DNA from 3 places in the Blautia segnis genome. Region 3 is predicted to be linked to each of the others. Evidence: a T-box and tRNA genes for the amino acid it is inferred to sense, from the RefSeq annotation. Region 3 holds a T-box; the other regions hold tRNA genes.
What was found. A T-box is a leader RNA that pairs with one kind of tRNA and senses whether it is charged. The one in region 3 lies ahead of thrS (threonine--tRNA ligase), so its partner is inferred to be a tRNA-Thr.
Positions count from the first base shown of each region.

Region 1: it has a tRNA-Thr gene. The T-box ahead of thrS (threonine--tRNA ligase) is inferred to sense a tRNA for this amino acid. The anticodon was not compared.
Region 2: it has a tRNA-Thr gene. The T-box ahead of thrS (threonine--tRNA ligase) is inferred to sense a tRNA for this amino acid. The anticodon was not compared.

Region 1 covers NZ_JACOOT010000026.1:24,340-34,924, reverse strand. The annotation lists gene H8S54_RS11620 (isopeptide-forming domain-containing fimbrial protein) at 1-1,998, shown strand, start outside; tRNA gene H8S54_RS11615 (tRNA-Thr) at 2,195-2,267, shown strand; gene H8S54_RS11610 (glutamine--tRNA ligase/YqeY domain fusion protein) at 2,462-4,129, shown strand; gene H8S54_RS11605 (4Fe-4S binding protein) at 4,365-4,757, shown strand; gene H8S54_RS11600 (hypothetical protein) at 4,883-5,311, opposite strand; gene H8S54_RS11595 (Maf family protein) at 5,465-6,067, shown strand; gene H8S54_RS11590 (HAD family hydrolase) at 6,064-6,732, shown strand; gene H8S54_RS11585 (glyoxalase) at 6,750-7,007, shown strand; gene H8S54_RS18295 (COG1470 family protein) at 7,216-9,909, shown strand; gene htpG (molecular chaperone HtpG) at 10,160-10,585, shown strand, end outside.
Region 2 covers NZ_JACOOT010000014.1:24,346-34,930, reverse strand. The annotation lists gene H8S54_RS06080 (extracellular solute-binding protein) at 1-536, opposite strand, end outside; gene H8S54_RS06075 (ABC transporter permease) at 546-1,367, opposite strand; gene potA (spermidine/putrescine ABC transporter ATP-binding protein) at 1,367-2,410, opposite strand; gene H8S54_RS06065 (ABC transporter permease) at 2,443-3,225, opposite strand; gene H8S54_RS06060 (ABC transporter permease) at 3,222-4,073, opposite strand; gene H8S54_RS06055 (ABC transporter ATP-binding protein) at 4,070-5,146, opposite strand; tRNA gene H8S54_RS06050 (tRNA-Thr) at 5,380-5,452, opposite strand; gene glgB (1,4-alpha-glucan branching enzyme) at 5,570-7,699, opposite strand; gene H8S54_RS06040 (carbohydrate kinase family protein) at 7,936-8,910, shown strand; gene H8S54_RS06035 (phosphoglycerate dehydrogenase) at 9,695-10,585, opposite strand, start outside.
Region 3 covers NZ_JACOOT010000012.1:98,225-108,809, forward strand. The annotation lists gene H8S54_RS05715 (SEC-C metal-binding domain-containing protein) at 1-310, shown strand, start outside; gene H8S54_RS05720 (YdcF family protein) at 431-1,177, shown strand; T-box leader at 1,474-1,681, shown strand; gene thrS (threonine--tRNA ligase) at 1,808-3,742, shown strand; gene H8S54_RS05730 (shikimate dehydrogenase) at 3,839-4,708, opposite strand; gene aroD (type I 3-dehydroquinate dehydratase) at 4,776-5,546, shown strand; gene H8S54_RS05740 (sigma-E processing peptidase SpoIIGA) at 5,759-6,604, shown strand; gene sigE (RNA polymerase sporulation sigma factor SigE) at 6,620-7,351, shown strand; gene H8S54_RS05750 (hypothetical protein) at 7,523-7,954, shown strand; gene H8S54_RS05755 (helix-turn-helix domain-containing protein) at 8,079-8,321, opposite strand; gene H8S54_RS05760 (hypothetical protein) at 8,531-9,676, shown strand; gene H8S54_RS05765 (hypothetical protein) at 9,724-10,236, shown strand; gene H8S54_RS05770 (DUF2085 domain-containing protein) at 10,295-10,585, shown strand.

The DNA of each region.
Region 1 (10,585 bases), on a different contig from region 3:
GCATTCTATGGAAAAACATATGAATTCCAGATAAAGGCAAGGATGGACGCATCAGAAATGACGCCCTCCTACAGTGGGAATGTGTGCAGCTATGCGGTAAAAAACAAAGGTTCCATTACCTGCAGACACAAAAACGGGCAGGAGGGGACAAACTGGTCCAATGAGGTTGTTTCCCGGGCAAAGGTTCAGCGGCCGGAACCGGAAAAACCGCAGAAATGGATCATAGACGGAACAGCAAAGGTAAAAGCAAAAGAATATAAGGGCAGAGATTTTGAAACGGTATATGAGATTTCCCAGCAGATTCCCCAAAACACAGAACAGTGGAAAATCGCAGGTCTTCATATCCAGGATGAGCTTGCAGACTGTTTTGAGTTAAAATCCGCAAAGCTTCTGGTTGAGCAGAATGTGCTGGCTTCATTTGGAACTTCTGGAGGAACAGATGGAAACTGGAAATTAAGTGTGAAAAATCAGCTGCTTAAGCTGTCATCTATTGGTTCCCTGCCAGAAAGCAGCTACGGGAAAATCCTCAGACTGCAGCTGTCGGTAAGATTAAAAAAAGGCTGCAGTCTGCAGCCTTATTACGCAGTGAACCAGAATCCGGACATTCTGGAGGCACATGTGTATAATATGGCTTCGGTTATTTTTGAATGGCATCAGGGAACCCCAGCCTCTGTTTTCGGAAATACAGATAAAACAGAAGTGATCATAAAAGAAGACACTCCAAAGGGAACGATAACTGTTCGAAAGAAAGATCCTTCCGGCAGAAACCTGCAGGGAGCTGTATTTGAAGTGAAAGCTGCGGCAGATATCTATTCTGTTGTGGGAACGCTTCTGCTTTCTTCAGGAGAAACAGTGGACAAAGTTACTACGGATGAAAGCGGAACAGCCATTTCGAAGCCTCTTTATATGGGAAAATATACAGTAGAGGAACGGACTCCTCCCAAAGGTTACGTGGTTACGTCAAAAGTCTGTGATGTGGAATTAAAAGAAGGAGATGCACAAAAAACAGCCGTCTTCCAAAATGAGGAAACTCTGGTCTGCATTAAAAAGGTATCCAAAAAGGAAAATGTCAGCGATCCGGATCGGTGTCTTGCTGGCGTAAGCTTTCTTCTGTGGGAGAAAACACAAGGAGCAGACAAAGGGAAGCTTTATACAACAGACGCAAACGGCATGATCCAGATCAAGGGGCTTGTCCCTGGAACCTACGTATTTCAGGAAAAAACAGCGCCGGATGGCTATGTACCGGACGGACGCTCCTATGAATTCACAGTAGACGAAAACGGTCTTGTGGAACAGGAACAGGGACATACCATTACAGTAGAGAACGGATACACCAAAGCAGAATTTCGAAAAACAGACAAGGCCACCCAAAAAACGGTAGCTGGTGCCACCCTGCGGCTTACAGACGCAAAGGGAAAAATCGTGGACACCTGGATATCTGGGACAACACCCCACAGAATCAACCGGCTGGCAGCAGGAGAGTACCTTCTGACAGAATTGGAAGCTCCAAAAGGCTATAAAAAGGGTGCGCCTGTAAAATGCGTGATCCAAAATGAGGAAGCCGTCCAATCCTTTGAGATGACAGATGTGAAGCTGGTGACCATCCAGGTGGACAAAGTAATCCATGGAAAGGAAATTGTATGGGCCCATGGAAATCCTGTTTTTACATTTCGCTTGCAGGGAACGGATCTGGACGGAGAAAAGTACACTTATTATGATACAGTAGAATTCACCAGGGAAAATACAGATACCTCCAAAGACGCAAGACTAAGCCTATCTTTTGAAGTTCCTGCAGGAGTATATACCGTTTCCGAATGCAGGATCATGCGGTATGAACTGGAAAAGATTGACGGCGTATCCGGCGGAAAGATAAATGGAAAAGAAGTGCAGTTTGACCTGTCTATGAATCAAAATGGAACCGCCGTATTTACCAACAAAAAAACAACGGACCGGGAACTGACGGACACCGGATTTGTGAGAAATGTGATCATACCGTAGAAACAACTTTTCATAAAAAATTCCCATAAAGAAAGATTCCATATCATAAAGCCCAGCCTGGCACAGGCTGGGCTTGGGGGAAGAATTTTAATTATTTTATATTTTTTGAAAAAATTTGAAAATAACTGTTGACAATCGCATAACCTTCTGGTAATATAATCAACTGTGAGCGGCAGAAATGCTGAAGCACAAGAGTGCTGATGTGGCTCAGTCGGTAGAGCGTCGCCTTGGTAAGGCGGAGGTCACGGGTTCGATTCCCGTCATCAGCTTAAAGTCCTTGATTCTATTTCAAGGACTTTTTTGTTTATACGATATAAAAAAATCCACTTTTTATTAAGAAAAACTTTTAAAATGAGAGGGATTATGATAAGATAAATCAACTGGAGCCTGTAAAAGAAGGCTTTAAGACTAACTGATAGTATTCATATGCTATAAATAACAGAGGATTTCAGGAGGGAGAAACATGGAGAACGAAACGGTTTCCAAAAATTTTATTGAAAATATCATTGATAAAGACCTGGCAGAAGGAGTTTATGATACCGTTCATACCCGTTTCCCGCCAGAGCCAAACGGCTATCTTCATATAGGACATGCCAAATCCATTCTTTTAAATGCAGGACTGGCAAAAGAATATAACGGTAAATTCAACATGCGTTTTGATGATACAAACCCGACCAAAGAGAAATCTGAGTTTGTAGAATCCATCAAGGAAGATATCAAATGGCTGGGAGCAGACTGGGAGGACAGACTGTTTTTTGCTTCCGATTATTTCGGACAGATGTACGAGGCTGCTGTAAAGCTGATCAAGAAAGGCAAAGCCTATGTCTGCGATTTAAGTGCTGACCAGATCAGGGAATACCGCGGAACCTTAAAGGAGCCAGGGAAAGAGAGCCCATACCGCAACAGAAGCGTAGAAGAGAACCTTCAGCTGTTTGAGGAGATGAAGGACGGCAAGTACGCAGATGGAGAGAAGGTTCTCCGTGCCAAAATCGATATGGCTTCTCCGAACATGAACATGCGTGATCCGGTTATCTACCGTGTGGCACATGTAAGCCACCACAGAACCGGTGATACCTGGTGTATTTATCCGATGTATGACTTTGCACATCCAATTGAGGATGCAATCGAGGGAATTACCCATTCCATCTGTACTTTGGAATTTGAGGACCACAGACCGCTATATGACTGGGTAGTAAGAGAGCTTGAGTATCCGCATCCGCCGAAGCAGATCGAGTTTGCAAAGCTGTATCTGACCAACGTAGTAACCGGTAAGCGTTATATTAAGAAGCTTGTTGAGACCGGAATCGTAGATGGCTGGGATGACCCGAGACTGGTATCCATTTCCGGTCTGCGCCGCCGCGGATATACTCCGGAATCCATTCAGAAGTTTGTAGAGCTTTGCGGTGTTTCCAAGGCTGACAGTTCTGTGGATTATGCAATGCTTGAGTACTGCATCCGTGAGGATCTGAAATTAAAGGCTCCGCGCTACATGGCAGTTCTTGATCCGATCAAACTGGTGATCGATAATTATCCGGAAGGACAGGTAGAGTACCTGGATGCTCCGAACAATATGGAGAATGAGGCACTTGGAACCAGAAAGGTTCCGTTTAGCGGAGAGCTTTATATTGAAAGAGAAGACTTCATGATCGACCCACCGAAGAAATACAAACGTCTCTTCCTGGGAACAGAAGTGCGTCTGATGAACGCATATTTTGTAACCTGTACAGGTTTTGAGGCAGACGATGACGGAACCGTTCATGTGGTACACTGTACTTATGACCCGGAGACAAAAGGCGGCAACGCACCTGACGGACGTAAGGTAAAGGGAACCATCCACTGGGTAGAGGCAACAAATGCCGGCAAGGTTCCGGTACGCCTTTATGAGAACATTGTTGACGAGGAGAAGGGTGTATACGATAAGGAAACTGGCGAGCTGAACCTGAACCCCAATTCCCTTGTTGAGGTTTCTGCTTATGTAGAGCCAGAGCTTCTTAAGGCAAAAGGCTATGACAGCTATCAGTTCGTAAGAAACGGATTCTACTGTGCCGATATCCACGACTCCAAGGAGGGAGCACCGATATTTAACCGTATTGTATCCCTTAAGAGTTCCTTCAAATTACCGAAGGCTTAATTGCCGGAGAAGATTAAAAAGTTTGCAGTCTGCATGCTTTACTTTGCAGAATGCCTTTTGAAAAGCGGTATTTAACTGCTGAATCGTGAAACTAAATAATTATTATAACAGTGTGAACTGCCGGTATTCCTATGGGAATTGCCGGCAGTTCTGCGCAGAAGTTTTTTAGTTAGTTTCATCTATTCGGCAGGATAAAACAACTATCATAAATATTACAAAAGCGGAGGAAATCAAAATGAAAAAGCTTAACGTAGCAAAAAAAGATGCATGTATGGCATGCAAGGCATGTGAAATTGCCTGTTCAGAGGCATTTTACAAGAAATTTGACGAGGATCTTTCCTGCATCAAAATTTCTGTACAGAAAGACGGCGTAAGCCCGAAACCAGTTGTATGCGTACAGTGCGGAAAATGCGCAAAAGTCTGTCCAGAGGGTGCCATCACTCAGAATCCAAAGGGCGTATACATGATCAACAAGAAGAAATGTGTAGGCTGCGGAAAATGTAAAGAAGTCTGTCCATTCGGCGTAATGGTAAAAGCAGAAGAAGCAGAGACAGTAAGCAAATGTATCGCCTGCGGCATCTGCGTAAAAGCATGTCCGATGGATGTTCTCGAGATTAAAGAGGCATAATGAGAGAGGGCGCTTTACCCAGCATCCTCACATAAGTATTTGTAAAATTAAAAAGGCCATTGTCCGGAGAAATTACCGGGCAGCGGCCTTTCAATTTTTTATCTGTCAAAATCAGTGACTAAAAATCAGTCGATATGAATGGAAGCTTCTTCCTTGTCCTGCTCTTCTTTTGCTTCTGCAAGATCTTCCTCGAATTCATCCGCAATTTTTTCTGCTTCTTCAAGAGCATTGTCTACGGCTTCCTCATCTGTTTCCTCAGCGTCCGCTGAATCTTCGTCTGAATCCTTTTCGGCAGGATCTTCAGCTGAATCCTCATCTTCCGGTACTTCGGCGGTCTCTTCCTCGGAAGTTGCTTCCCAGGAAATGAAATCCTCATGAACTTCCTTTTTTTCCGGCTGGCTGGAAGTCTCCTGCTCGTCCTCAAAATCATCCTCAGCATCAGCTACCTGCTCCAGAACTCTGCGCTTTGCAAAAGCGGCGGCTGCAGCACCGGCTGCTGCGGCAGTCACTGCACCAAGGGCAACCATACCCCAATATTTGTTAATTTTTGCCATATTGTATACTCCTTTCGCGGTTCTCCACCTGTCCTGGAAACAAACAGATGGGGCTGACCTTATTGTAATACTTTTGGGACAAAAAGAAAAGAAAAAAATCATTGCGTCGATATACGCACAGGGTTATACTGATAACACAGAAAAGGAGAGATTATGGAAATAATTGTTTTAGCTTCGGGATCCCCTCGAAGAAAGGAATTGCTTGCAAAAACCGGACTGAAATTTTCCGTGGTTGTAAGCGGCGGGGAAGAAAAGGCAGAGACATCAGATCCTGCCGAAACAGTAGAAAAGTTGTCTTTGGATAAGGCATCTGAAGTTGCAGACCTGCTTCAGGCCGAAAAGGAGCCGCAGCTGATCATCGGCGCGGATACAGTGGTTGCCTGTGACGGTGAAATTCTTGGAAAGCCTTCGGATAGGGAAGATGCTTTTCGTATGCTGTGGAAGCTGCAGGGACAGACACATCAGGTTTATACAGGAGTGACGCTCCTGCTTAAGAAAAAACATACCTGGCAGGCTCATACCTTCAGCGAGAAGACAGATGTACAGTTTTATCCTGTTTCCAGGGAAGAACTGCTCGCCTATATTGAAACGGGAGAGCCTATGGATAAAGCTGGCAGCTATGGGATCCAGGGCGGATTTGGAATCTATGTGAAGGGAATTTGCGGGGATTATAATAATGTAGTAGGTCTTCCTGTTGGCAGACTGGTATATGAACTTAAGAAACTTGGAATAGACATAAGAGGTATAAAAAAATGATAAAAGCATGTATTTTTGATTTGGACGGAACACTGGCTTACACTCTGGATTCCATGGCAGCTGTAGGAAATCAGGTAGTGCGGAAGTTTGGACTGAACCCAATGCCAGTGGAGAATTACCGGTATTACTGTGGAAACGGTGCAGATATGCTGGTAAAAAGACTTCTGATCGATGCAGGAGACAAAGAGCTTGTACATTATGAAGAAGCACGTAAGCTTTACAGAACGGAATTTGATAAGGATCCTTTCTATAAAATACAGCATTACCCGGGAATGCCGGAGACTTTGAAAACTTTGAAGCAAAACGGGGTAAAGCTTGGCGTATGCTCCAACAAGCCCCATGAGGCAGCTGTGAAGGTAGTAAAAAGAATGTTTGGAGATCAGGTCTTTGACATGGTGATGGGCCAGAGCGATTCCATTCGAAAGAAACCGGCACCGGATGGTCCTCTGAAGATTGCCGAGGCATTTGGCGTGCTGCCAGAGGAGTGCATGTATCTGGGAGATTCCGGAACGGATATGCAGACAGGCAAGGCAGCAGGCATGTATACTGTAGGTGTTCTGTGGGGCTACCGGGAAAAAGAAGAGCTTTTAAAGAACGGCGCAGATGCCCTGGTGGAATCTCCGGAAGACATCCTGGATCTTTATGAGGAAAAATGCAGCAAATAAAAAAGGAGGTATATAAGATGTATACAGAAGAGTGCATCCAGACATTTTTGGAAAATCAGGAGCAGCTTTTTGATGAGCCTGTAGCAGAGAATTATGAGGAGGCAGAGGCTTTTCTTGAGGACTGCATGGCAGTGGTGGCAGATTCCATCAGCGAGGTGCGTAAATACCTGTCCGGTATGGGCGCGGATGTGGATGGTATGAGCGATGACGAACTGGAGGAAGCCAGCGAGGTATTTGTCCTGCCAGATGGAAAATATCTGATCGTAGAGGGATAAGGACTGCCAGTAATCCTGTTGGATAAATTCATATTACATAGACGTAAAATCAGGTTGCTATAATAACCATAAACAAAGATACAGGTGCAGCATTTTACAAAGCGACCCATAGTTTACAGCATTGTAAAAAGCACTTGTAGAAATGTTTAAAATATGTTACGATAATGTTAAGACTCAGCCAAAAGGGGAATGTAAAGGAGGATGGCATATGAGATCTAGGAAAATTATAGCAATGGTTATGACTTTTCTTATGATGCTTTCCTTGCTTCCGTCACTGGTATTCGCTTCTGCGGTACCGTCCGGAGAATTAGGAGGCAAGCTGAAAATCAAAGGAACTGCAGCTGTAGGATCTGAACTCAGCGCAGATTATACCAAAGTTACACCAGAGGGGCTTAGTGATGACTACGTAAGCTTCAGCTGGTCAAGGAAAACAGGAGACCAGCTTACAGAGGTTGGTACGGAGAAAACTTATAAGCTTACAACTGATGATCTTGGAAATAAGATCCAGCTGAAGATCACCGGAAAGTCCGAGCTTGGAGTAACTGGTGAGCTGAAAGCAAACACAGTTGAAATCGTGGCAACACCGGAGGAAGCTCCGCAGGAGACTACAGAGGATCCGGATGCTGCAGCTGCACAGGATACAGCAGCTGAGGATTCTGCCGCAGAGGATATCCAGCAGGCAGAAGATGCTCAGCCAGCAGAGGATACTCAGGACGAAGTAATTGATATTGGCGGGGAACCGGAAGCTTCTGCTGATGAAATGCAGCCGGCAGAGAACCAGACAGCAGCAGATACCACAGATACATCTGATTCAGCAGCTGATTCTGCAGATGCTGCACAGCCGGCTGATACCGCAACAGATGACAGCGTAATCGATATTGGAACAGAAGACTATCTGGAAATTCCAGAAGAAGGTCAGAGCAACGATGCATCTGAGGCAGACAATGCGCAGGATGCACAGGCACCGGAGGAAGTTTCTTATGCAGCTGAGGCAGCAGCGGATACTGCATCAGAGGACGGAACTGCAGTTGTAGATTTCGGAACTGTAGATGCCGGATTCACACAGGAGGAATCTAATTCCATAGCAAAGACCGTCACCATTAAGAACATCGGTACAGGTACTCTGAATTTTAACGAGATCAGCCCGGAACACTTTATGGTACAGGATATCAATGAGCCTCTCGCAGCCGGAGAGCAGACATCCGTATGGATCATGCCAAGAGCAGGCGTTGAGGCCGGAGAATACAAGGATACCATTACCTATACCACAGAAGAGGGTACAGAGGTTTCCTTCAATGCGGATATGGTAGTAGCGGCAGCAGATGATCAGACACCAGCTGAGGAGCCGACAACTGACCCAACTCCAACCGAGGAACCATCCGCCGACAATCAGATACCAACTGAGGAACCGGCAGAGCCTACTCCGGAAGTTCCATCAGAACCAGAGGTTCAGAATGATCCGAAGATTGAAGCAGCAGATGAAACAATCACGGACAACACTGTAAACCTTGGCGAGTTTACCGTAGATGCGGATACTGCACCTACACCTGTAAAACTGAAGAATTCCGGTACCGGAACTGTGAAGCTTGCAGTACAGACTGATAAAGATTTTGTAACAGCAGCCTTTGCTTCTGAAGAAATTGAGCTTCCAGCAGATGGAAGTACTACAGCAGCATTAAGCATTACACCAAATGATACCAGCGAGACTGGTGACTTTGAGGATACCGTAACAGTTGTCAATGCAGAGACTGGAGATACCCTGCTTGCTCTTAAAGTTTCCTACTCTGTTAAGGAGACACCAGCTCCGGAGCTGACTGCAGATCCTTCAAAGGTAGAATTTGACAGCAAAGAGGTTGGCTACACAGAAGCACCTGTAGCAGCAACTGTAACTCTTGAGAACACAGGCAATGTGAAACTGACAAACCTTACTGTAAGCATCAGCGGAAGTGAGTTCACTTTAGGCAATCTGCCGGTAGCAGAACTGGATTCCAGTCAGACGGCATCCTTTACCGTAGCACCTGCAGTTGGATTAGCAGCTGGTTCTTACAGCCAGAACATCTCCATCAAAGCAGACCAGATCACAGAAATCGTAATCCCTGTAAGCTTCACTGTAACTGAAGCAGCTGTTAAGCTTACCGCAGTCAGCAAGCCAGCAGACATCACTCTGGCAAACGGCGTGGAGAAATCCGCAGAGGGATTACAGCTCCCATCCACAGTTAAGATTACCACTACAGCAGGCGACATGAACGCTTCCGTAGCATGGGATGTAAATGGATGTGCTTACAACCAGAACAGTGCAGAAGCACAGAAGTTCTCTGTAAATGGTACCGTTACCCTTCCAGATGGCGTGACCAATCCGGATAACCTGAACCTGATCGTATCTGTAAATGTTTCTGTAAGCCGCGGACCGATCGTTTCCGATGCTTCCAAGAACACAATTACAGGAATCAGCTCTGATGGTTCTTACACCACAGAGACCAAGATCACCTTCACAGCAGTTGGAGCAGGAACCGACATTGAGAACCCGATTAAGGGTGATGTAAGATATCTGCCTCTGAACTGGGAAGTTCTGGAATCAAGAAGCTGGGACAAAGCTCCATATTCCGCAACCTTCCGTATGGGCAAGAGTGGTAACTACACCTTAACGGTAACCTACAACCAGCAGAAATTCGATGGAAGCAACTGGGTAAACACAGGCACACAGGATACCAAACAGGTGAACTTCACCGTTGCAGCAGCACCGAATCAGACACTGACACCTGCTGCTGACAAGTCCGATGCAAACCAGAAGAACGCAGTAAAGACTGGTGATAACACACCAATCCTTCCATTCGTAATCATTCTGGTAATTGCAGTGGTACTGATTGCAGGAATCCTTGTTTACCGCAATAAGAAGAAATAATAAGCATTCAGCTTTTTCAAAAATAAAAAAGCATGAATGATGAAAGGGGAGGCTGATAACAGCTTCCCCTTTTTGGCGGCAGAAACCGCAGGAATGTCCGTGTACATCAGACCTTTTTTATAGATCATTCCATCCATCAACAAATATTACTAGCACTCATTTTAAATGAGTGCTAAATTTTTCTTGACTTTTGGGAAATTTGGTATTACTATAGTTTGTATAATTTAGAAGACAAAGGAGAGTGAGCTGCATGGCTGAGAAGCATGGTAGTTTATCAATTAACAGTGAAAATATTTTTCCAATTATAAAGAAATGGTTATATTCTGATCACGACATTTTTGCAAGAGAGCTGATTTCCAATGGCTGTGACGCCATCACCAAGCTGAAGAAGCTGGATGTTATGGGAGAGTATACACTTCCAGATGATTACAAGGCAGAGGTTCATGTAATCGTTAATCCGGAAGAGAAGACCCTGAAATTTATCGATACAGGTCTTGGTATGACAGCAGACGAAGTAGAGGAGTACATTACTCAGATCGCTTTTTCCGGCGCAACTGAGTTCCTTTCCAAATATAAAGACAAGACAACAGATGACCAGATCATCGGACACTTCGGACTTGGATTCTATTCCGCATTTATGGTAGCCGATGAGGTTCAGATCGATACTCTTTCCTAT
Region 2 (10,585 bases), on a different contig from region 3:
ATTACCTTTGTCAATGCCTGGAAGGGTGTTGCTCCAAGATCCATTGCCGCATTTGCCAGATTGGGATCCAGACTTCTTACCTTTGGATAAACACTGGTGATAACATATGGCGTACAAAAGGAAATATGCGCCAGCAGCATGGTGATATATCCCTTGCGAAAGCCCAGTGAGGAAAAAAGAAGCATCAGTCCGATAGCTGTTACAATATCCGGATTAAGGATCGGCAGGTTGTTAATATTTAAAAGTGTTTCCTTTAACACCTTCCGTGACTTGGAAAGCCCGATGGCTGTAATAGTTCCAAGAACGGTAGAGATCACAGTTGCCAGAATGGCAATCGTCACAGATACGTAAACCGCCTTGCTGACTTCTGTATTATGAAGCAGCTCGGTATACCATCTCATGGAAAATCCCGTAAATTTAGTCAGGGATTTAGATGAGTTAAAGGAAAAAATCATGGTCACCAGAATTGGCAGGTAAAAAAACACCAGGCAGATGGCCACATAAAATCTCTGAAAAAAGCTTGTCTTCTTCTGCATGATACCCTCCTACTCTCCTTTTTCCTTATCCATTCGCTTCATAAGACTCATGGAAAGCAAAATGATCACTGCCAGGATCATAGAAATGGCACTTCCGAAGTTCCAGTCTCCAACAGAGATAAACTGGGATTCGATCAGGTTACCGATCAGCATGTACTGTCCCCCTCCCAGAAGCTTGGGAATAACGAAGGAGGAAATGGCAAGAAGGAATACCATCATAATACCGTTTACCACCCCAGGCAAAGACAGCTTCCAGATCACCTTCCAGAAGGTCTGGAACCGGTTTGCACCAAGATCGTAGGCAGCCTCGATCAGGGACTTATCCATTTTATTTAAGGATGTATGAATCGGAATGATCATAAAGGGCATAAAGTTACAGATCAGACCGAGCATTACGGAAAAATCAGTATACATCATATTGATAGGTCCCAGTCCGATTTTTGCCAAAAGGTTATTGATGATTCCGTTATCTGACAAAAGGTTCATCCATGCATAGGTACGAAGCAGCATGTTGATCCACATGGGAATCGTAACCAGCATGATCAGAAGACCCTGCATTTTTTCAGAGCATCTTGCAATGATCAGGGCAAGGGGATAGCCCAGCACCAGACAGATAAAGGTGGTAAGCAGTCCCAGCCAGAAGGATTTCAAGATAACATTTAGATAAGTAGCTTCCAGAAACTTGGCAAAGTTTCCCCAGGTGAAGGAAAGAGTCATAACTTCATTTCCTTCTGTAGTAAATGCATACAGGGCAATGAGAAACAGTGGGATTACAAGGATTATGATTGCCCATATAAAATACGGAATAATAAGTCGTTTAAACTGTTTCATTAATATGCTCCCATTCTGTACATAACATGAATATCTTCCGGTCCGAATTTCAGTCCTACCTGGCGGCCCACCTCCGCATAATCAGTAGTCTGAACCTTATAGGTACGCAGCTCTGTCTCCACAAGGATTTCGTAGTGTACACCCTTGAAGGTAACATTTCGTACCACACCATTTAACTTAGCCTGAGATGGCTCTACAATATCCAGATCCTCCGGACGAAGCACAACCTCAATTTCTTCATTGTCTTCAAAGCCCTTGTCCACACACTCAAATTCAAATCCGTCAAACTGCACCAGGAAATCCTTTATCATAATTCCTTCAATGATATTGGACTCTCCGATGAAGCTTGCTACAAAACGGTTTTCCGGCTCATTATAAATATCAGTAGGCGCACCGATTTGCTGAATTTCACCGTTATTCATAACTACCACTGTATCAGACATGGAGAGTGCCTCCTCCTGATCATGCGTGACATAGATGAACGTGATTCCAACCTCCTGTTGGATTTTTTTCAGCTCAATCTGCATCTGCTTACGGATTTTGGCATCAAGGGCACCTAAAGGCTCATCAAGAAGAAGGATCTTCGGCTCATTTACAAGGGCCCGGGCAATGGCAACTCGCTGTTGCTGTCCGCCGGAAAGCAGGGTAACATCTCTTTTTTCAAAGCCCTCAAGGCCTACCATTTTCAGCATTTTGCTTACCTTCTGGCTGATAACCGTCTTATCCACCTTTTTCAGGTTCAGACCAAATCCAATATTATCTGCCACATTCAGATGGGGAAAAAGAGCGTATTTCTGGAAAACGGTGTTTACCTCTCTTTTATATGGAGGAAGCTTGGAAATCTCAATGCCGTTAAATAATACTTCTCCGCCACTTGGCTCCTCAAAGCCTGCAATGATTCGAAGGGTGGTGGTTTTTCCGCAGCCACTTGGTCCCAGAAGGGTGAGAAACTCGTTCTCATAAATGTCCAGATTGATTCCGCGAAGAACCTGCTGGTCATCAAAGTTTTTTGTGAGGTTTTTCAACTCAATGAGTTTATTCATTTGTTTTCTCCTTTCCGTAGACAACCATTGCCCTACCTAAGCTTCCTGTAAAACTTTCTCACAAGAGAATAGACAAGAAGGAGCAATACTGTAAAAGCCAGCATAATCGTACACAGGGCATTGATTTCCGGTGTCACACCGGTTTTTATCTGAGTGTACACCTTGATGGGCAAGGTGGACAGTCTCGGACCATTAATAAAAATACTGATCACCACATCGTCCATGGACATGGCAAATGCAAGTAATGAGCCAGACGCCACAGCCGGCATAATAAGGGGCAGGGTGATGTCAAAAAAGGCTCTGAGGGAAGTCGCGCCAAGGTCTCTTGCAGCTTCCTCAAGGGAAGGGTCCATGCCTACAAGCCTTGCCTTTACTTCCATCAATATATAAGGAATGCAAAACACCGTATGGCCGATAAGCAGGGTCAGCATTCCAAAGGGCAGGTTCAGCATATAAAAAAATGCCATCAGCACCATGCCCAGAATAATTTCCGGTATCATAAGGGGCAAAATAGAGATGTACTCAAGTGCGCCCTTTGTTTTCCAGTGGATTCGTGACAGTCCCACTGCTCCCATGGTTCCGATCACTGCGGAAACCGCACAGCTGGCAGCTCCCAGGATCAGACTGTTTACAAGTGCTTCTTGCATGTCACGATCTGCAAACAGCTTCTGATACCACTGCAGGGAAAATCCGGTCAGCCGTACAGGAAGCTTGGATTCATTAAAGGAAAAAATGATCACAACTGCCACCGGCAGATACATCAGCAAAAAAACAATACCCAGATAGATTTTTTCGAAACGTGTGCTTTTTTTCATCCCAGCCCCTCCACTTCTTTGGCATTGGTAACCTTACGGTACAAAAGGATCATCAAAGTGGTAAGGATCATCATGATCACTGCCAGGGCTGCTGCAAAGGGCCAGTTATTTCCCCTGGTCATCTGATCCTGGATCAGGCTTCCTACCAGCACCACTTTATTTCCGCCCAGAATATCTGCTATAAAAAACAGCCCCATGGATGGAATAAAGGTCAAAATCACACCTGACAAAAGACCGGGCAGGGTCAGCTTAAAGCTAACCGTCCAAAAGGCTTTTATTTTGCCGGCACCAAGATCCCGGGCTGCCTCCACCAAAGACCAGTCCAGCTTTTCCGCACTGGAATATACAGACAAGATCATAAAAGGCAGCAGCACATAAATCATACCGATTACAATTGCCGGGTAACTGTACATCAGCTTCAAAGGCTTCTCGATCAGTCCAAGCTTCTTCAGAAGGAAATTCAGAAGTCCTTTTTTCTGAAGAATAATGATCCAGCCATAAAGACGGATCAGGGAATTCACCCAGAAGGGAAGCATAAGAAGCAGCATGGCTTTCTTTTTGCCGCTGGCCGGCAGCTTCGCCATGTAATAGCCAAAAGGATAACCGATCAGTGTTATAAACAGGGTGCTTGTAAAAGCAAGCTGAAAGGACTGGGCAAATGTATTCAGATATACAGGCTCTAATAGCTTCCTGTAATTATCCAGTGTAAAAATCCACTGCACCCCGTGAACTTCTCCGGGAGTGGCAAAGCTTAAGGCAACCATATAGAGAAGTGGGCAGGCTACAAATATCAGGGTAAAAATATATAAAGGAAGAATCATCCATATGGAGCTTTTTTTGCCCATCAGTTTGTACCTCCCTTAGGGCGGTCCACTAAAACCGCATCCTTTGGTTCAAAACGCCAGCAAATCTGCTGTCCCGGCTGAATGTCTGCATTCATACCGAAGCGGCTGGCTGTAACCTCATCACCATTTGGCAGGGTAAGTAAAACCCTAAGCTGCCCTGCTGCAAAATTCTTTTCCTTCACAGTGGCATGCAAGTTGCCATTTTCCTCCAGCAGAATGTGTTCACCACGAAGAGCAACCGTAACGTTTTCCCCGACATTTACCTTTTCCTCTGTATCAATAGAAGCCACTTCATCTCCCAGCTTCACTTTTATGTGGTGCCCGTTTTTCTCTGCTACAGTTCCCTTGAGAATATTGGCATTTCCTACAAAGGCAGCCACATAGCTGGTCTTCGGATGATTATAAATTTCATCCGGTGTTCCGATCTGCTCAAATTGCCCCTGATTCATTACCACGATCCGGTCAGACATATTGATGGCCTCCTCCTGGTCATGGGTAATATAAATAAAGGTAATTCCAAGCTTCTTCTGCAAACGCTTCAGCTCCAGCTGCATGGTGCGGCGAAGCTGCAGATCCAGCGCTCCAAGTGGTTCATCCAGCAGCAAAACCCTCGGATTATTTGCCAGTGCTCTGGCAATTGCAACCCTCTGCTTCTGACCGCCGGAAAGCTCTGAGGGCTTTCGCTTCTCATACCCCTCCAGCTGCACAAGCTCCAGCATCTCTTTCACCTTTTTCTTAATCTCAGCCTTGGGAGCCTTACGGATTTTCAAGCCATACCCAATATTATCCGCCACATTCATGTGGGGAAAAAGGGCATAGTTCTGAAATACTGTATTCACATCTCGCTGATTAGGTTCAAGAGCAGTCACATCCTGTCCCTCCAGCCACACACTGCCGCTGTCAGGCTGCTCCAGGCCTGCGATAATGCGCAAGGTAGTTGTCTTGCCGCAGCCGGAAGCACCTAGCAGAGTTACAAACTCGCCCTGCCTGATTGTAAGATTTATCCTCTGAAGAACAGCCTCGCCGGGGGCAAAGCTTTTTTTCAGATTTTTTAATTCAAGAAATGAGTCAGACATACATTACCCTCCTCTCTGTATTTGTGAAAAAAAATACGGGCTGCCGACATAACAAAGCCCTTGATGGACTTCGGCATTAACATAATAAATGTTAATGCAGTGCTATTACTGCACCTTACGAAATCGGTAACCCGTATTTTCATATAATTTGCCGAAAAAAGGTACGCCAAAAGCAGGTTCGTCCTGTTCAAGGTATATTCTATCATGGAGTATACCCTTTTGCAAAATAAAAAAGCTGGAAATGAGACTCGAACTCACGACCCCTTCATTACGAGTGAAGTGCTCTACCGACTGAGCTATTCCAGCTTATGCGCCGACAGATGAAAACATCTGCCGGACACAATTGCTATTTTAATTTATACATCTGCATTTGTCAAGGAAATTTTGAACCAGTCCTCCTGGGAAAATTCCACTACTGTGCAATCATTTCACGGCCTTCGAAGCAATTACCCTCTTGGCAGGTGCCTTTCCCGGCGTGCAGCTGTAAATGCTGACACCAAGTGCGGGCAGCTTCACTTTAATAGAATACTCCCGCTCGTCCCACTCTTCTGCCTTTGCTGCTTTGACCCGGGCATTTACAACGCCCTCACCACCAAATTCTGCAGCGTCACTGTTAAAGACTTCTTTATATTTGCCTGCAAATGGTACGCCAACCTGATAATTCTCATAAGGAATGGCAGCAAAATTGCAGATCACCAGAAGCGTTTCCTCCGGCTTTTCTGTTTTGCGAAGGAAAGTGATCACATTTTCCTCGTACTTCATCAGCTGAATCCACTCAAATCCGTCGTAATCGTCATCCAGCTTATAAAGAGCAGGAGAATTTTTGTAAAGAGCATTCAATGCCTGAATACATTTCCCCAGCCCCTCCGGCATATCCCCCTGTGGTGCCATCATTTTACAGCCAGGATGTACCATCATATAGGAATAAGCAGCTCTTACCTGTGCCAGCTTCTGCTTCTCATCTCCTGGAAGCTTATCCATAAATTCCCCAAGAGTTCCCACATCTCTGCTTCCAAGGGTGAGTACATAATGCTCAGAATATGCATATAACGTAGACAACGTCAATTGATCATGATAATTCTTCCGAAGGACAGGATCTACGGAAAGATAGAACAGGAAATCTCTGGTCCATCCGCCGCTCCACTTGTAGTCAAAGCCAATGTGATCATTCTCTACACAATCTGTCAGCTCCGGCCACAGGCCGTCCTCCTGAGCAATGAGAAGCGCGCCTGGATTACGTTTCTTCACAATGGAATTAAGATGCTTCAGAAATTCTATAGCATGCAGGTTCTCATTGGAACCGTACATATTCGGTGTCCATCCGTCTTTTCTTCCGTAATCCAGGTAAAGCATGGCATCCACATCATCCATGCGAAGTCCGTCTGCATGGAAAACCTCCAGCCAGAAGCAGGCACCTGAAATCAGGAAGTCCTTTACCATAGGACTGTCATAATTATAAAGCATGGTTCCCCACATAGGATGAACTGCCATACCAGGATCCTTCACCTCATAAAGAACAGTTCCGTCAAATTTCTCCAGTCCGCCCTCATATCTTGGGAACTGGGCCGGGGACCAGTCAAGAATCACACCGATTCCTTCCTGATGAAGCTGATCAACAAAGGCAGCAAACTCCTTAGGCTCTCCATATCGTGTACTAAGGGCAAAATATGCAGAGGTAGGATAGCCATCTGCCTCATCCTCCAGAAATTCCATAACCGGATGCAGCTCCACATGGGTATAGCCCTCTTCCTTCAGAAAAGAAACTAATTCCTTCTTATTATTCCACTTGCCAAGGCTTGTCTCATAGATAGAAACCGGCTGTCTGCGGTCATCGTACTTCTTCCGGTCCTTCATCCACTTGCCGTCATTCCATTCAAAGTCTGACACATCTGCCACAACCGAGTTCCATTCCGGCGCCGCAGCAGCTCTGTTTCCATAGGGGTCTGCCTTCTGAAGAAGTACATCCCCTTTCGCCTTGATTTCATACCGGTAGGCATCTCCCACCTTCACTCCCGGAACAAACAGCTGAAAAATACCGGATTTTGGCATCTTATGCATAGGAAGCACTCTGCCGTCCCAGTCATTAAAATCTCCCACAACGCTTACACGAATGGCATTGGGTGCCCACACTGCAAAATGAGTTCCGCTTACCCCATTCATAACCATAGGATGCGCACCTAACTTCTTATAGCCTTCATAATAAACGCCGCACAAGAAGGCAGCCTCATCCTCCTCTGTGAGGATTCCTCCAAAGCCATAGGCATCCTTAAAGCTTCTCTCTTTATCACCTGTCTGTATCTGAAATTCGTACTCAGGGATTCTCCGTCCCGGAATTAAAACCCCATAATAGCCAGCTTCATCCTCCAGCTCCATCTGGTATTTCTTATTCCCAACAGCTACCGCTGCTGACTTGGCACCTGGGAAAAAGCCCTGTATCAGCACACCATCCGGTGTCAGTCTGGGTCCCATCACATCTCTTGGAGCTGTCTCTTCTCCATAAACAATTGCTTCAATTCCTGCCCAATTCATATAATCATATACAGTTTTACTCATATGCTCTCCATTTCTCCGCACAACCTGCGGCCACCCACAGTATTAATATCCTGCCCTTAAAATCTGTCTGAAAAATCCATCCGCAGGTAATGGTTATTTATTACTATTTTACCATTTTAAACTGAAAAAATAAAGGAATTTGTTTGACAAATCTTACCTGCTGCGTTAAATTATTGGTATATATTTTCGCTAGGGCATGTTTGTAAATGGCTCTAGAAGCTAAGGAGGATTTTTCAATGAGCAATCGAAGCTATGATGTGACTGCACTGGGTGAACTTCTGATCGACTTCACAGAGAATGGTACCAGCACACAGGGCAACCCTATTATGGAGGCCAATCCAGGCGGAGCCCCATGCAATGTTCTTGCTATGCTGAATCGTCTTGGAAAGAAAACTGCTTTCATCGGCAAGGTTGGAAAAGACATGTTTGGAAATCAGCTCAAGGCTGCTGTTGAAGAAGTTGGAATTGATACACAGGCACTTGTTATGGATGATGAGGTGCATACCACACTGGCATTTGTTCACACCTATCCGGATGGGGACAGAGATTTTTCTTTCTACCGCAATCCTGGTGCTGACATGATGCTGACCATTGACGAGGTTCCGGATGATTTGATCCGTGATTCCCGTATCTTCCATTTCGGAACTCTTTCTTCTACTCATGAGGGCGTTCGTAAGGCTACCCGCCATGCCATCGACGTAGCTAAGGAAGCCGGATGTATTATCACCTTTGACCCGAACCTTCGTCCGCCACTCTGGAAGTCCTTAGAGGATGCCAGAAAAGAGATTGAGTACGGTCTTACCAAATGCGATGTGCTGAAGATTTCTGACAACGAGGTAGAATTTCTCTTCGATACTACAGACTATGACAAGGGTGCAGCCCTTATTGAAGAGAAGTACCACATTCCCCTTGTACTGATCACTATGGGTAAGGACGGAAGCCGTGCTTACTACAAGGGTCGCCGTGTAGAATGTGCACCGTTCCTTCAGGAACATACTATTGAGACTACAGGTGCCGGAGATACCTTCTGCGCCAGCATTCTGAATTATGTTCTGGAGCATGGTCTTGAGGACCTCTCCGATGAGAATCTTATGGAAATGCTTACCTTCGCCAATGCAGGAGCTTCCCTTATTACCACTCGTAAGGGTGCGCTTCGCGTAATGCCGACCCGCGAGGAAGTACTGGAATTCATTGCTAAGAGCGGCAGATAAAAAAGGAGCTGACATTTGCGGTAGTTGCAGATGTCAGCTTTTTTATGCAATAAACTGTGTCTCCGGAAGCTAAATGGGATTTAGTTAATCAAGGCGGACGCATTCCCCCAGGTGTACCGGGGCAGCCAATGACAAATTTCGGGATTTGGCTCCGTCGCCTATTGACAGGTGGGGAAGCAAACTCGCCCTATCGGGCTCAGACAGTGCATCCCCACCTGTCGCTTACTCGCCAAATTCCCGAAATTCGCCAACCGGCTGTCCCGGTACACCTGGGGGAACGCTGGCTATTGAAATCTACTCCCGCAATCTGTATACTCGAACATTGCAACGCACAGCCCTGAATGTACATTGTTAAATCGTGTTCGGGTAACGCCACTACTTAAATAAGTAGATGATTGGAAACAGCAGAACCACAGATAGCGTGCATCGGCTGGAATACCCTCCTAACGTCAGTGAAGAAGTATCGTTTTAGCACATTCGCCTTACCAGTAACCAGTGAGTTCGCAATGTATATTCGTGAGCAGGTCATTTCAGGAGCGCTCTTAACGGAAACGAGATCCACTGTCTACGAAGACTTAACATCGAAGGCTCTCCTGAGATGTTTAGTCGCAGTTGACAGTTAGCTCGTTGGAGTGTTACGACGACCTGCGATGAATATACATTGCGAACTCACGTCCTGGTAACAACTGCTTCACTAAATCCCGCACTGCCACATTTTCGCAAAAAACTGCCCGCAGCGCAGCACCATCTCCGGCACCACACCACGGGCATTTTATTCATCCTTTTATTTCACCACACGCACTCTGGAAACGCCCTCAATAGACTTCAGTGCATCCAGTGCCTCTGCGGAAGCTACACTCTCCAGATCGATCAGAGTATACGCATACTCCCCTTTACTCTTGTTAGTCATATCCGCAATGTTCAGTCCCTCAGCACCAAGAATCTTGGTCAGCTGGCTGATCATATTCGGGATGTTCTTATGTGTGATAGCAATACGTCCAACTGCCACACAGGTACCCATATCACAGTTCGGGAAGTTCACAGAATTCTTAATGTTACCATTCTCAAGGAAATCACGAACCTCTTTCACAGCCATCACTGCACAGTTCTCCTCAGACTCCTCAGTGGAAGCTCCAAGATGAGGAGTAACCAGAATTCCCTCATGTCCTGCAACTGTATGATTTGCAAAATCTGTCACATACTTCTTCACCTTGCCGCTGTCAAGAGCCTCGATCAGAGCCTCCTCATCCACCAGAAGATCACGTGCAAAGTTCAGAAGAACCACGCCGTCCTTCATCTTTCCAAAAGCCTCTTTGTTGATCATCTTCTTGGTAGAATCCAGAAGGGGAACATGAACGGTAATATAATCACACTTGCTGTAAATCTCATCCAGGCTCTTGCTGTGCTTAATGGTACGGGAAAGATTCCAAGCCGCATCAATGGAAATATAAGGATCGTATCCATAAACCTCCATGCCAAGAGAAGCTGCCGCATTTGCAACCATGCTTCCGATGGCGCCAAGACCGATGATACCAAGCTTTTTGCCCATGATCTCACAGCCTGCAAACTGTTTCTTCTGCTTCTCAGCCAGCTTATCAATATCTTCCTGGTCCTTCTCTCTTTGAACCCATTCGATACCACCTACAATATCACGGGAAGCAAGCAGCATACCGGC
Region 3 (10,585 bases):
TGGTTTCCTTGATGGAATCAACGACAGCCTGAAGATCCAGAACCCGATCGAGACTATGGATGAGAACACTACCGTAAGCCTTTGCTTCGACAAAGAGCTTCTTTACAAGAACATGGTAGACGCTAAGGCTGACTGGCTTTACAATCTTCCACAGTGGGACAAGATCTTCACACCTGAGAAGCGTAAAGAGCTTTATCTTGAGCAGAAGAAATCCGGTACTGTTGTGAAAGCACACAAGATTGGACGTAACGATCCGTGTCCATGCGGAAGCGGAAAGAAATATAAATTCTGCTGCGGTAGAAACAAATAATCATAGTGCATAATGGACCGGAAGCCAGATGAGCTTTTGGTCTTGGGGAACGGATTGCAAGGGTGGCATAGCTGTCCTGCAATCCGTTTTGTGTATCTAACAGGAAAGTGAGAATAGAATTTGAGTTTACTATGTTTTTGTGCAGGCAGTATCTGTCTGGCCTATTACCTGTTGATTGTGGTTTATGCGGGGATTACCGCTGATTTCGCCTGGATCTGGTTGGTACTGGCGGCAATTTTGGAAGGCGGCGCAGTTTTGATCCGCTATGGAAAAAATCATCCCGGATTTTTCCCAGGATGGGTGAAATATGCAGTATCAGCAGTGGTGCTGCTGGGAATCGTGTGCTTTGCAGCACTTTGCAGCCTTGTGGTTTCCGGTATGAAAACATCAGCCCGGAAAAATCTGGATTATGTGGTAGTGCTTGGCGCCCATGTAAAAGGGGATGTACCGTCCAAGGCACTGGAGCTTCGCCTGAAGGCAGCACTGAAATATGCCAGGGAGAATGAGGACACGATCCTGGTTCTTTCCGGCGGACAGGGCTTCGGGGAAGATATTACAGAGGCGAAATGCATGGAGAATTACCTCACAGCCCATGGGATTTCCAGGGAGCGGCTGGTGCTGGAAGAGAAATCCACCAACACAAAGGAGAATCTGAAATTTTCGGATGCGCTTACAGGCTGCAGCCAGAAAAATACGGGAATCCTGTCCAATAATTTTCATGTGTACCGTGCGGTGAAAATAGCAGAAAAAGCAGGATATGAACATCCTTATGGAATAGCAGCCCCATCAGACCCAATCATGCAGGTTCATTATGTGGTGCGGGAAGCAGCGGCTCTTATAAAGGCGAAAATTTATGGGAATATTTAAAAGAGAAATGATCATACTGCTTGTTAGGCATTTATGAATTCATTCATGCCTGCGTACAGGACTTTCATTGTTACTGTTCATAGGTAATATTCCGCGAGGTGTTTTTTGTGAACAAAGTTCACAGAAAACCCGAGGTTTGCGGCGCGAAATCATGCAAAGCATGATTTCTGTGCATCGCGAAGCGTGTTACTGGGCACGGAGTGAACAGTAACCTTTCATTGCAAATTTTTCTCCTCTTTGTTTTTGTAGTTATTGACAAACCCAGAACCCAAGGCTATAATGAGGCATAGTGATAAGAAAACACGTTGACGAGAAGAGTAAACTGTGGAATGTTTCAGAGAGAGGCAGGCAGCTGGAAATGCCTTATCAGGAAGCAGTTGAAAACTACCTCTGAGTGACCCTAATCCGGTCCGGTGATTCCGTTACCATCAAATAAGTGGCCTGGTTTACAGATACGTATGCTATGGCAAGCAGGGTGGAACCGCGAGTATACTCGTCCCTTACAGTGTGAGAGCATTGTAAGGGGCTTTTTTATTTCGTCCCTGCAAAGGCAAACGTTACCATACGTTTTTTGTATCAGACAGTTTCCTGCCAGATACAGTTTCAGAAAAAGAAAAGGAGACACGAATCATGATTATCACATTAAAAGACGGTTCTAAGAAAGAATACGCAGAAGCAAAATCCGTTATCGACATTGCATCTGACATCAGCGAGGGCCTTGCAAGAGTAGCCTGTGCAGGTGAAGTTGACGGAGAGGTCGTTGACCTGAGACATGTAGTTGACAAAGACTGCGAGTTAAGCATTCTTACATTTGAGGATGAAGGCGGCAAGGGAGCTTTCCGTCACACCACATCCCACATTATGGCACAGGCTATCAAGAGACTGTACCCGGATGTAAAGCTTGCAATCGGACCATCTATTGCAGACGGATTTTATTATGATATTGACAGCGAGAACCCGATCACCACAGAGGATCTTGCAAAGATCGAAGCTGAGATGAAGAAGGTAGTGAAGGAAGCACTTCCGATCACCCGCTTCACCAAATCCAGAGAAGAAGCAATCGCATTTTTCAAAGAGAAAGATGAGCCATACAAGGTAGAGCTTATCGAAGATCTTCCAGAGGATGCTGAGATCAGCTTCTATCAGCAGGGCGAGTTCGTTGACCTTTGTGCAGGACCTCACCTGATGACAACCAAACCAGTAAAGGCATTCAAGCTTACCAGCATTGCAGGTGCTTACTGGAGAGGAAGCGAGAAGAACAAAATGCTTACCAGAATCTACGGAACTTCCTTCACAAAGAAAGCAGATCTGGAAGAGTACATCAACCGTATGGAAGAAGCTAAGAAGCGTGACCACAGAAAGCTTGGCAAAGAGCTTGGACTGTTCATGATGAGCGACGAGGGTCCTGGATTCCCGTTCTTCCTTCCAAAGGGAATGGTTCTTAAGAACACACTTCTTGACTACTGGAGAGAGATTCACCAGAAAGCAGGATATGTTGAGATTTCCACACCAATCATTCTGGCTCGTCATCTTTGGGAGACTTCCGGACATTGGGATCACTATAAAGAAAATATGTACACAACTGTTATTGATGAGCAGGATTTTGCAATTAAGCCAATGAACTGTCCAGGCGGTATTCTTGTATATCAGTCTGAGCCACGTTCTTACCGTGATCTGCCGCTTCGTATGGGTGAGCTTGGTCTGGTACATCGTCATGAGAAATCCGGTCAGCTTCACGGACTGATGCGTGTACGCTGCTTCACACAGGATGATGCCCATATTTTCATGATGCCGGAGCAGATCCGTGAGGAGATCAAAGGCGTTGCAAAGCTGATCGACGAAGTATATCAGCTGTTTGGATTCAAATATCATGTAGAGCTTTCCACACGTCCTGAGGATTCCATGGGAAGCGATGAGGACTGGGAGATGGCTACAGACGCTCTTCGCGGAGCTCTTGACGACCTTGGTCTTGACTATGTGGTAAATGAAGGAGACGGAGCATTCTACGGACCGAAGATCGACTTCCATCTTGAGGACTCCATCGGAAGAACCTGGCAGTGCGGTACCATTCAGCTTGACTTCCAGCTTCCGCTTCGCTTTAACTGCGAGTACATTGGAGCTGACGGAGAGAAACATCGTCCGATCATGATCCACCGTGTAGCATTCGGTTCTATCGAGCGTTTCATCGGTATCCTGATCGAGCATTTTGCAGGTGCTTTCCCAACATGGCTTGCTCCTGTTCAGGTTAAGGTGCTTCCGATTTCTGACAAATATATGGACTATGCAAACAAGGTTCTGGATGATTTGAAAGAGTCTGGCATCCGTGCTGAGATTGATACCCGTGCTGAGAAGATCGGCTACAAGATCCGTGAGGCAAGACTTCAGAAGATTCCTTACATGCTGGTTGTTGGTGCGAAGGAAGAGGAAGAGGGCAAGGTTTCTGTAAGAAGCCGTTTCCTTGGAGATGAAGGTGCAAAGGATCTTCAGGAGTTCATCACTTCCATCAAAGCTGAGATCAAGAGCAGAGAGAACCGCAAGGTAGAGGTTCAGGAAGAGAAGAAATAATCTATGTAAAAAATAACAGGCGCTGCTGTAAAAAGCGGCGCCTGTTTTCTTAAAATGTGAATTTTGTTATGAAACAGAGTACTATCAGGAGAAAAATCAATCAGCGAAGAAATTTGCCTTAATTTCCTTCACTGGCATTTCTTTCCCGGTCCATAAGCGGAAAGCCTCTGCACCCTGATAAAGAAGCATATACATACCGTTAAAGGTACGGCAGCCAGCCTCTCTGGCTTCCTTGAGGAAACGGGTTTCCCGGGGATTGTAGATGACGTCGGATACGATCAGGTCCGGGTGATAGAGGGAAGTATCTTCAATAATCGTTCCCTCAGTGTTTGGGGCCATGCCTACGGAAGTTGCATTGAGGAGCAGGGCACTTTCAGAAATGGCCTGGGCAAGGGCTGCCGTATCCTTATTTTCGTGAAGGACTGCCTTGCAGGGAAGAGTGGAGTTGATATTTTCTGCAAGCTTCTGGGTGCGATCCCAGAAACGGCTGGTTTCCCGGGCAAAAATGTGGATTTTTTCCACGCCGTCAAGAGCAGCCTGTGCACAGATGGCAGTAGCAGCACCGCCGGCACCCATGATCGTGATGGTTTTGCCTGTGATGTCATAGCCGGCATCTTTGACTGCCTGCATATAGCCAACACCGTCTGTGTTGTATCCGGTAAGATGTCCGTCATCATTGACAACGGTATTCACTGCACCGATCAGTCTGGCTGCCGGGGAAAGCTCGTCCAGAAGCTCTACAATCTTGTTCTTGTTCGGCATGGTAAGATTAAAACCGCGGATGCCGCAGGCCTTCAGACCATCGACAGCTGCCGGAAGAGTCTCTTCATTTACCTCAAAGCATAAATAGGTGTAGTCAAGGTCAAGAAGCTGGAATGCTTCGTTATGCATAAGGGGAGAAATACTGTGCGCTACCGGGCTTCCAAGAAGTGCGGTAAGACGGGTATGGCCGGTAATTGGAATCATAAGGAACCTCCTGAAATTTTATAAACTTACTTCTTATCTTATTCTAATAGAAAGGAGATGTCAAGAAATGACAAAACCTATTCAGATCAAGAATCTGACCATTGGGGCAGGAATCCCCAAAATCTGTGTTCCTCTTACGGGAACCACAGAAGAAAAAATCTGCCAGGAAGCCAAGGATGCGAAAAAAGCCGGAGCAGACCTGGTGGAGTGGCGTGCGGACTTCTTCGAGGGCCTGATGGACAAAGAAGCCTGTAAGCAGGTGCTTGGAAAGCTTTCGGAAATCCTTGGAGAGACTCCGCTTCTTTTTACTATCCGCACAAGCGAGGAAGGCGGAAATATTGCCATCTCCATGGAAGATTACAGCGCATGTTGCCGAAACGCTGCCAGAAGCCACATAGCAGACCTTGTGGATGTGGAAGTGATGGGAAATCCAGAAGAGAAGAAAAAACTGGTGGCAGAGCTTCAAAGGGAAGGTGTCAAAATCATTGCTTCTTCCCACGATTTTGACAAAACAGACAGTCAGGAAATCCTTCTGGACCGTTTCCGTGAAATGGAAAAATCCGGAGCTGATATTCTGAAAATGGCGGTAATGCCCCACGGTTTTGAGGATGTGGCAGCCATTATGGAAGCAACCAATGCCATGAGAAAAGAGTGCGAAAAGCCGCTGGTATCCATGGCAATGGGAAGCATTGGCTCTATCAGCCGTATTTCCGGGGAAAACTTCGGCTCCGGAATTACCTTTGGAACGGTAGGAGCAGCTTCTGCACCGGGACAGTTCCCTATTGGAGAGCTGCGAAGTCTTCTGGAAGCGCTGCACCAGAAGAATCTGGAGGCATAATCCGAAAATTGTTCTTTGTGCGAGTATTTTCGGCTTTACTATGCATCTCTCGAATGACTTCGAAAAAAGAAAATTGACAGATCGCGCTGTCGATTAGGGGCGAGAAATTCTCAGGATTTCCCGTCCCTTTTTGACAAAATCTGCGCCCCCTGTGACCGTATAATGGGTTCACTTACCAAAGTGAAGGATTGACGGCCACAGGGGGCTTTTTTATGTATTATGACGTATACATAGACATCGTCTTTCTGACGAATCTTTTTATGGATTATATTCTTCTTCGCATTGTTGGCAAACTGTTTCTGCGAAAAAGAAGCCGCAGAAGGATCTTGCTGGCGGCAGCCGTCGGCGCCCTTTTTTCCTGCCTCATTCTTTATGTACCATCGGATGGGCTGTTTCCGGCAAAGGTGCTTCTTCATGGAGGCTGTGCCTGGATCATGCTGGTTCTGGGACTGGGGCTTAAGCCGGGAGGAATGCTGGCGAAGGCACTGGTGACTTTTTACCTGATGGCATTTCTCATGGGCGGCCTTATGGAGGCGGCGCCAGTGAAGAATGCCGCGCCGCTTCGGTTTCTGGTTGTGGCAGCAGGGGCCTACATGGGACTTAGCGCATTGATCTATGTCAGCGATTCTTTTCGTGCCAGGTGGAAAAACATCTATCCGGTTACCCTGTCCTATCAGGGAAATGTACAGCAGTTTTTCGGGTTCTGGGATACGGGGAACCTTCTTGTGGATCCGATAAACGGAGATGGGGTTTTTATTGTGAAACCTGAGGTTTTGGAGGCAATGCTGCCTGAAGAGAAAAGAGACAGGCTGATGCACCTGCAGGAGGATCCAGGGGAGCTGGAAGGTACGAAGCTTACTGATCTGCATCCGCATTTTCTACCCTACAAAACAGTGGGAAAGGAAGGCGTGATGCTGGCGGTGGTGTTGGATGACCTTTGTATTCACACTCCCGGGGAGGTGATTCATGCAGTGAATCCGGTGCTTGCGCTGGCGGTGGAACCCTCTGCTTTGGGAAAAGAGTACCAGGTACTGTTAAATTCCAGAATATTGCATTAGGAGGGGGACTCGTCTATGAACCGATCAGCAGCAAGTGCAACTTATTATCCGTTTCAGGTGATGCCAAGATTCCTGTTTGGCAGGCAGGGAGATGTTTATTATATTGGCGGAAGCGACATTCTGCCGCCGCCGCTTGAGAGCCAGAGAGAAGCCAGGATCCTGGAGAAGCTGGGGACACCAGAGGAAAAGGAAGCCAAATCACTTCTTATTGAGCACAATCTTCGGCTTGTGGTGTATATTGCGAAGAAATTTGACAACACAGGGGTGAGTGTGGAGGACTTGATTTCTATTGGAACCATCGGACTGATCAAGGCAATCAATACCTTTAATCCGGTGAAAAATATTAAGCTTGCTACGTATGCATCCCGGTGCATCGAGAATGAAATCCTGATGTACCTTCGCCGGAACAGCAAGACGAAAATGGAGGTTTCCATAGACGAGCCTTTGAATGTGGACTGGGATGGAAATGAGCTTTTGCTGTCGGACATTTTGGGAACAGATGATGATGAGATTTCCCGCCGTCTGGAGGATGAGGTGGAGATTCGTCTTCTTGGAAAAGCCATTTCCAAGCTTTCACCAAGGGAGCAGACCATTATCAAGCTGCGGTTCGGCCTTGGCAGACACGAAGGCCGAGAGAAAACCCAGAAAGAGGTAGCGGATCTGCTTGGAATTTCGCAGTCTTATATTTCGCGGCTGGAGAAGCGGATTATGAAGAGGCTGAAGAAGGAGATTGTGAAGTATGAGTGAAAGTAAATGAGGTAAGCTGAATTTATCTGAAAGTATTGAAAATAAGGGGGAAATTTATCTGGAAATTTTAGAAACAATTTTGCATATAAAATAGAAATGCGGGGCATTCTGTTATAAAGGTAAGGAACAGTTTTACATGAAAGAACCCTTTTAAACGGAGGAGAATTGCCTATGAATGCAAATGCAGAATTTCTAAATTACGTATACCAGAATTCCCAGATGGGAGTAGATACCTTAGAACAGCTTCTGGACATCACAGAAGATGAGAAGCTTCAGGCTTATCTGAAAAAGCAGCTGGAAGGCTACTGCAAATTCCACAGCGAAGCCCGCGACCTGCTGAACCGGAACGGATACGATGAAAAAGGCCTTGGCACCTTCGAAAAAATCCGCACCTACCTGATGGTGAATCTTCAGACCATGGCCGACGCATCCACCTCCCACATCGCCAAAATGCTGATCCAGGGCAGCAGCATGGGAATCACCGAAGCCGTGAAAAAACTTCATCAGTATGAAAACGATGTGGAGAAAGATATTAAAAAGCTGATGGAACGGCTCCAGGAGTTTGAGGAGGAGAATGTGGAGAAACTGAAGGAGTTTCTGTAGGCGGAGGAGCGCAGCGACTACAGAAAATGCTTTGATACAATAAAAAAGAAAGAGTGCAAAAATAATAAGTTCGCAAAAATTTTCTCGTTATTACACGAAAATGTAATTGGAAAATTTTGCGAACTTATTGTTCTTTTCTGGGAGAATCTTCAGGTAAGACAATTTTTGTGTTGGTAAATCCAAGAATATAGTCAGCAGAAACGTTATAGTATCTGCATAAAGCAACCAGATAGCGGATTGGCATTTCATTCGCACCACGTTCGTATCGTGCATACATCGTTTGTGAAGTGCCTAAATAATCAGCAATCTGAGTCTGGGTTTTATCGGCATCCTCGCGTAAATCGCGAATACGTTGTCTGTAATTCAAGTAAATCCTCATGAAAACATTGAAAAAATAAGATTTCATTTTAGTTTTTGTATAAACCTAAAAAATATGATTCAGAAATAAAATTTATATAATTTTAGCATAGGAAGATTCTTTTATATTGAAATTAGTAAATAAATGTACTAAAATAAGAAATAGTAAATAAATTTACTAAAACCACAAACTCTGGTTTTTTAAGAATGGAGAATGTTATGGAATATATAATTATTTTACCGATTACATTTGAAGTAATTATTGGTGTTTTGATGCTTCTGTTAGGTGCAGGCTATACATTTGTGGCAAATATTACCGATATGATAAGGGGGATATCCTGGGTATCATTTTTTCTATGGACTTTTTTTCAGGCAGGGAGAGAAATCGTTTATGCTTTTAGAGAAAGGCGGTTTATATGGATTTTATATGGTATTAAGTATTTGTTTTTCGGAGCGTTTTTTTCATATTTTCCATATGCATTATGTCTTGTCTTTTTTGACAATGCAGAAAAAGTAAATTGTATCAGTGTTATGATATCTCTTGCTATTTTGATCATAATGTGTGCAGTGGATAATTGGTTGATGAAAGAATGGGCAGGTGTTGGTGCGTTTATTACTGCACTTATCATACAGTTTGTGGTCATGATCGTTCCACAGGTATATGCGTATAATGTTTGGGCAGCAGAAATTTTGGAAACTCCTGTGGAAGAAAGCATTACATATAAATTAGATAGAGAAAGTTTTCCGATTGTAGAAGCAGGGTGTAGATATAAGTATAAATATGGTGTTGCAGTATCGTACTTTCCCCTGTCACTATCTATGACGGGCTATAAACTGAAAAAATTTCATAAGGGAGAGGTGGTATATTCTATTGGAAACCAATCGGATTTTGGAAAAGTCGGATGGTTAAAAAGCGGAAAATTCCGTTATGAAGATTGTCCGTTGGTTTGCAATGCTGATCGGTCTGTGGTTGGTTATATACCTATCAGCCATTTTGAAGAATATGCGGATAAAGAATTACTTGAGTCAGTAAAAGAAGATGCGCTTGGACAATCTTTTGAGATTTATAATTTACATAAAAATAAGAATGGCTCTTCAAGAGAGATACAGACACATATAACTTTTCTTGATGCTTCTACTCTTTATCTTAAAGAAAGTAAGTTCACACCAGTGTGTAAGGAGAACAGTGATGGAATGGTTTTTGAGGATTGGGAAGAAGAGAGTATGATTCAGGAAGCATATTATTCCTATGAATTTACCAAAACTAAAAAGGAAGAGGTGATTTTAAGTTTTAACAATGGTAAATACAATGTGGAAATTAATTATAATAACAATACGATTTCGAGCATCCATGCAATAGATTAGGCAGTGAAAGCACTGCCTATGGGCGCTTTGGGAGGAAAGGCAGAAAAATGAACGAATTTAATAACAGGAAACAACAAAATGGAGAAACAAAAAGATTAAAATGTCCATCTTGTAACAGTACTAATTTACAATATGTGACCGAAACAGAAACAAAAGTAGAAACTTCAGGAGGATATTCAGGCTCTAAAGGATTCCTGGGCTATCTTTTCTTAGGACCATTTGGACTGCTTTGCGGAAATTGCGGAAAATCCCAGAAAACAACGGTTACAGATGAACATAAGCATTTCTGGGTGTGCTCTGATTGTGGCTGTAAATTTCCTGCACTTGAAGATCTTGAACTGGAAATACAAAAGAAGAAAAATGCTTTAAAAGGAGTCAGATCAATATTTGTTTGCTGCTTAATTCTTGTTATTATGGGAATTTTGATAGATTATTCTTTGCTTAAAATTATGGGAATAGGATGTGCAATTTTTACTGTAATATTAGTTCCTCTGCTTAAGAGAGAAATAAAAACAAAGGAATCAGAATATGCAGAACTTGAACAAAAAGTTAAAATGTAAGCTCCTGCTTTTACATAGATACTTTATGCATATAGGAAAATACTCCGGATGTCATCAGATGCCAGAAAGAAGTTTTTTTATAAATGGGATGCAATTTCCATTATGTGCACGCTGCACAGGGATTTTAGCAGGATATTTAGTTGGAGTTCTTTTATTTGTGCTGAAAATATTTGTACCTATAGAATTATGTTTATGTTTTGGCTTGGTTATGCTGGGGGATTGGTATATGCAGTATATTGATGTTCTGCCGTCAACTAATATACGCAGGTTTATAACTGGTATATTATGCGGCATAGGGTATCTGCAGATTTTAATTAAAATATTTTATATGGTAGCGAAAATGGTATAA